Cytobacillus luteolus: one gene and its partner. The protein of the gene in region 2 interacts with the protein of the main gene of each other region in a pairwise test. Links are inferred from orthologs where the notes say so. Each region holds a gene or a part of one and is shown on either strand. Other genes may lie near its edges.

Evidence for each region. Proteins that work in one complex are often made in the same cells at the same time.
Region 1: the proteins of J2Z26_RS03940 (region 2) and J2Z26_RS21600 interact in binary tests that used the Escherichia coli proteins (3 or more experiments, as listed by UniProt). The link is inferred for Cytobacillus luteolus from one-to-one orthologs.

The regions. Positions count from the first base shown.
Region 1 is NZ_JAGGKM010000014.1:4,201-7,097, forward strand. It holds J2Z26_RS21600 (ABC-F family ATP-binding cassette domain-containing protein), read right to left. Parts: upstream 2,470-2,897; coding sequence 532-2,469; downstream 1-531. Other genes in the region: tsaD (tRNA (adenosine(37)-N6)-threonylcarbamoyltransferase complex transferase subunit TsaD), read left to right, coding at 1-303; moaC (cyclic pyranopterin monophosphate synthase MoaC), read left to right, coding at 2,714-2,897. UniProt on the Escherichia coli protein: Genetic data indicate it may be involved in ribosome assembly or function.
Region 2 is NZ_JAGGKM010000001.1:761,699-765,042, reverse strand. It holds J2Z26_RS03940 (2-oxoglutarate dehydrogenase E1 component), read right to left. Parts: upstream 3,039-3,344; coding sequence 201-3,038; downstream 1-200. Other genes in the region: J2Z26_RS03935 (Crp/Fnr family transcriptional regulator), read left to right, coding at 3,310-3,344; odhB (2-oxoglutarate dehydrogenase complex dihydrolipoyllysine-residue succinyltransferase), read right to left, coding at 1-204. UniProt on the Escherichia coli protein: E1 component of the 2-oxoglutarate dehydrogenase (OGDH) complex which catalyzes the decarboxylation of 2-oxoglutarate, the first step in the conversion of 2-oxoglutarate to succinyl-CoA and CO(2).

The DNA of each region.
Region 1 (2,897 bases), on a different replicon or contig from region 2:
GCAAGTTTTCAGGCAAGTGTTATTGATGTTTTAGTTACAAAAACAGTCAAAGCTGCAAAAGAATACGATGTTAAACAAGTATTACTTGCTGGTGGAGTTGCAGCTAATAAAGGCTTACGTCAGAGCTTGGAAAAAGCTTTTGTAGAATTAAATGGGATAGAACTTATTATCCCACCGCTTTCACTCTGTACCGATAACGCAGCTATGATAGCAGCGGCAGGTAGCATTCTCTATGATAAAGGAATACGCTCGGATTATGCCTTAAATGCAAATCCTGGACTAGATTTAGAGATACATGGGTAAAAAAAAGCATGGATTGTAGAAATCCATGCTTTTTTTGTTTATACACAGGGTTATCAACAGTTTTGTGCATAACTTTCCGAATCCCAGTCAAATCAAATCATTTATAATGGATAAAAAATGTGGATAACTTATGATTTTATTGTGGACAATGTGGATAAGTACGTTGATAACCTTATTTTAAAGGCTAGTAATGTGAATAATATTGTGGAAAATAAAAATCAGTGGAGGTTATCCACTGATTTCGTGTAATGTTTCCCATTCAGCCATTAACAATTCTAGTTTAGAGTTTGCTTTTGCCGTTTCCTCGTTTAAAGCTTGTACTCTTTCATGGTCTTGATAAACCTCAGGATCACATAGTAACTGATCATTTTCTTCAATTTTACTTTCAAGTTCCGATATTTCAACTTCAATTTCTTCAATTCTTCTTTTCCGTTGGCGCTCTAGCTTTTTAGCTTCTTTTTCTTGTTCATAGGAGAGCTTGTCTGTCTTCTCTTCTACTTTTTTCTGCTGTGGAACCTGTTTCTTCTCGAGGGCTTCTAATTCAACCATCTCAGCTTTTTTTTCCACATAATAGTCATAATCACCAAGGTATTCAGTAAGTGAAATTGTGGATAACTCAAATATTTTAGTTGCAATTCGATTGATAAAATAACGGTCATGTGAAACAAATAGAATTGTACCCGGATAGTCTACTAGGGCGTTTTCTAATACTTCCTTGCTATCTAAATCTAAGTGGTTAGTAGGCTCGTCGAGTATTAAGAAATTAGCTTTCTGCATCATCAGCTTAGCTAGTGCAAGACGTGCTTTTTCACCACCACTTAAAGTGGATACAGTTTTTAACACATCATCTCCTGAAAATAGGAAATTTCCTAGCACAGTTCGAATATCTTTTTCATTTTTTAGAGGGTACTCATCCCAAAGCTCGTTGAGGACACGCTTATTTGAAGTCAGGTTCGCCTGTTCTTGGTCATAATACCCAATTGAAACATTTGAGCCAAATTGAAAATGGCCATCAACAGGTGTTAGTTTTTTTATAATTGCTTTCAATAATGTTGATTTTCCAATTCCATTTGGACCGACTAACGCTATACTGTCACTGCGACTAATTGAAAATGATATATTCTTAATCGTAGGCTTTGAGCCTGGATAAGCAATGGATAGATTTGCTCCTTTTAAGACATCGTTCCCACTCTGTCTTTCAATATCAAATAGAAAGGAAGCTGATTTTTCATCTCCGAGAGGTGAAGACATCATATCCATTCTTTCAAGTTGTTTTCTCCGGCTCTGTGCTCTTTTTGTTGTGGATGCACGAGCAAGGTTTTTTTGAATAAAATCTTTTAGTTTTGCAACTTCATCTTGCTGCTTTTCATATCGCTTAAGCTCAAGCTCGTAGTTTTCAGCCTTTTGTTTTAAGTAATGACTATAGTTGCCAGTAAACTTTGTTGAGGTCGTTCTAGAGATTTCATATACCTGATTAACAACCTTATCCAGGAAATAGCGATCATGGGATACGATGAGAATTGCTCCTTGATAACCTTGCAGATATTGTTCAAGCCATGTTAACGTAGCAATATCTAAGTGGTTCGTCGGCTCGTCCAATATTAATAAGTCAGGTTTCGTTAATAATAGTTTACATAAGGCTAAGCGCGTCTTTTGCCCACCACTTAAAGATGAAATAGACGTATTGTAATCAAAATCTGAGAAATTAAATCCATGTAAAATGGATCTAATATCAGATTCATATTGGTAGCCACCTTGCTCTTTAAAGTTTATTTGCAATTGGTCATATTCAGCCAATAATCGTTGATAACTAGCTTCATTTTGGATGATATCGGGATCACCCATTTTCTGTTCAAGTTCTCTTAGGTCAGCTTCTAGTTTTTTCAATGGTGCAAAGACAGTCAACATCTCATTCCAAATTGACAGACTTGATTCGAGACCTGTATCTTGTGCTAAGTAGTTGATTGAGAGGTTTTTTGGCTTAATGATTTCTCCACCATCATGGGACATTTGCCCGGAAATAATTTTTAGTAGTGTAGATTTACCCGCACCATTTCTTCCTACAAGGGCAATTCTATCTCTTGATTGTACTTCTAGTTTTATATTAGATAAAATAAGATCAGCACCAAAGTATTTTTTTAGCTGATTTACTTGTAATAAAATCATGTTTATTCACCTCTTAGTATAAGCTAAGTGTATCTTATCAGAGCTTGAGAGGGCAACTTATTATACAGCATTAGAGTAATACTAAAAATACCCATATCACAATTGTGTCAAAACTTTGAACAAACTCTTTCCTTTAACGATATGGATTTTATTAGGATGCAACTAAGAAAGTGAAATAAATCACAGAACTTCATAAGACAGACGAGGTAAAATAGTGTATAGTCTACTATGGGAGGAGATTTATATGTCGTCTTTCACTCATTTTAATGATCAAGGTCGTGCCAAAATGGTAGACATTACAGATAAAACGAGTACCATTCGGACTGCAATTGCAAAGTCGAGTGTTCAAGTAAATAAAGAGATATACGAAAAGATAACCCAAAATGCAATTAAAAAGGGTGATGTGCTAGCTGTTGCTCAAGTAGCAG
Region 2 (3,344 bases):
TACTTCCACCGTATCTCCCGTTTGGAAAAGTAGTTCCTTTATAACCCCGCTATGCTCACTAGTTACCTCTATATTTACTTTATCTGTCTCAAGTTCAAGAATGGCTTCCCCTTTCTCAATGGAGTCACCTTCTTTTTTTAACCATTCACCGATCGTTCCTTCTGTCAGAGATTCAGCTAATTCCGGTACTTTAATTTCAATCATCTATTTTCCCCACCTTTATGAACAGTTAATGCTTTTTCAACAATCCACGCTTGCTCCTGTTTATGAACCTGTGGATCGCCCGTTGCTGGACTTGATCGATCCGGTCGACCAATATAATCTATCGTTAAATCCTCAGGCAATACTTCAGATAAAATTGACTGAACAAACAACCATGAACCCATATTCTTCGGCTCTTCTTGAACCCATACAACTTCGTCTAAATTAGGAAATCTCTTAATCAATTTTTCTAGCTCAACCCTTGGAAACGGATAAAGCTGCTCAATTCGTGCAATATGCACAGATTCCAATTCTACAGAAGACATTTCATCAACTTTTGTAGCAAGATCTACCGCAACTTTTCCGCTGCACAGTACTAGTCGCTTCACTTTTTCAGGAGTAGAACCAGTTCCCTCCTGCTCCAATAGTGACTTGAACCCGCCACTACTAAACTCTGAACCAACTGATCCTGACTTCGGATGACGCAGAAGACTCTTTGGCGTCATAATAATTAGTGGTCTTGCTTCCTCCATTCTGGAAGTCATTGCCTGCCTTCGTAATATGTGAAAATATTGAGCTGCACTCGTTACGTTTGCAACTGTCCAATTGTTTTCAGCTGCTGCTTGTAAAAATCGCTCCATCCTTGCACTCGAATGCTCAGGGCCTTGCCCCTCATACCCGTGTGGTAAAAGCATGACAAGACTTGATTTCTGCCCCCACTTTGCTCTACCTGAAGAAATGAACTGGTCAATGATAACTTGAGCCACATTGACAAAGTCTCCAAATTGAGCCTCCCACATGACAAGGGCATCGGGCGCTTGCACACTGTACCCATATTCATAACCGAGTACTGCAACCTCTGATAACGGACTATTGTGGATGGCAAAAGATGCATTCGCCTCGGGAAGATGGTGTAGAGGGATATACTTTTCATTCGTATCCTGGTCGTTTAACACAAGATGACGATGCGCAAAAGTACCTCGTTCACTGTCTTGACCCGTTAATCGTATTGGCACACCATCCGATAGGATTGAGCCAAAGGAAAGTGTTTCCGCTAACGCCCAATCAACCTTACTTCCCTCATCAAACGCATTTTCTCTCTTTTTTAAAATCTTCTCTAACTTTGGATATACATTTAAAGTTTCTGGCCATTTTAAAAGATTGGTATTCATTGATTTTAGTAGTCTTTCAGAAACTGTCGTATCGACCTTAGGTATACCTTCAGCAACAGCTTTAGGTACAGCTGACTTTTTAAAATCGGTTTCATCTTTTACTTTTAAATCATCAAAAATCTTTTGTAGCTGCTTCATGTGAGCTTCTTCTTTCTCCTTAGCCACATTCTCAGATATTACATTTTCAGAAATTAACTGACTTGCATATTTTTTAGCGATCCTAGGGTGCTTATTGATGATTTCATATAATTTCGGTTGTGTTACATTAGGGTCATCCATTTCATTGTGTCCATAGCGACGATAGCCAATTAAATCGATTAAGATATCCTTTTTAAATTTCTTTCGATATCTGTTTGCAAAAATCATGACAGCGAGACAACTCTCAGGGTCATCTGCATTCACATGGATAATCGGAATCTCAAATCCTTTTGCTAAATCGCTTGCATACTTTGTGGAACGCGAGTCGGTATAATTCGTCGTAAACCCAAGTAAGTTATTGGCAATAATATGAATCGTTCCGCCTGTTTCATACCCCTTTAATCTACTTAAATTAAGAGTCTCAGCAACGACCCCTTCGCCAGGAAATGCAGCATCTCCGTGGATTAACACACTAAAAGAAGCTTCCTTATTATGGTCAGGAAATCCAGTTGTTTTTCTGTTATCCTGAGATGCACGAGTCACACCTTGAACGACTGGATTCACAAATTCCAAATGACTCGGATTATTTGCCAGACTTACGTGAATGGTATTATTTTTTTCACCCTTGACCTTTCGATTAGCCCCCAAGTGGTACTTTACATCTCCAGACCATCCATAGTTAATCCCACGTGAACCCTCAGATGGGATTAACTCTTTATTAGGAGAGTGATGGAATTCAGAAAAGATAAGCTCATATGGCTTTTCTAGAACATGAGCCAATACATTTAACCGACCTCGATGCGCCATACCAATCATGATATTTTCCGTACCATCCTCAATTCCCGCTTGAATCAATTTATCTAACATTGGTACTAACATATCAATTCCTTCAATAGAAAATCGCTTCTGCCCGACAAACGTTTTGTGTAAAAACTTTTCAAAATTATCCACCTGAAATAATCGCTCTAACAGTGCGATTTTTTCGGAATTGGAAATCGCAGTCGACAATCGATTTTGCTCAACGTACTGATCTAACCATTTCTTTTCTTCTTCAGCATGAATATGGCCAAATTCATAAGCAATCGACTTTGTATAAACATTTTTCAAATGTAGATAGGCTTCCCATGAATTTTTTAAAAAGTAAGGTTTATCCTCCCACACATATTCTGCTGGAATTTGAACTAAGTCTTCTTTTGTTAAGTTAAAATGAGCTGGATCAAGCAATTTGTAGCTGTCCCCAGATTTATTTTCAACCGGATAAATGCTCGCTGCCAAATGTCCACTTACCCGTATTGATTGAAAAAGCTTCATTGTTGAGATGATTTTTTGAATATCATCTACGTTGGTAGCAGTAGGCTGTTCGCTTGGTTCCCGAAACGGAGGAGCACCTAGTTCCTCAAATAATTTTTTCATGGATTCATCAACTGACTCAGGATCTTCTTGATATTGTTCATATACATCATATAAATAGCCCATATTCGGACCATAAAACTCATCCCATTTACTATTCTTGTTAAAACGATTCATCGTTTCATGCCTCCAATTTTTCTAAAGGTCAACTACTGACCTAAACTAAAAGGATTGGTATATAATTATTACATTCAACTTACATCCTGAATGTGAGTTACAGGATGATACCTTGTAATTTCTATACCCTCATTTGTAACCTTTAAATCTTAGGTTACTTTTATCGTATAAAAGATGAATAGTTAAAACATTGACGCAAATCAAGTTTTCCAAAATAATATATAATATGAAAATATCGGGTGTCCCTTATTGGACATGGGAGGAATAGGAAATGTCCTATCACCATCAATTAAACTGCATACGTCT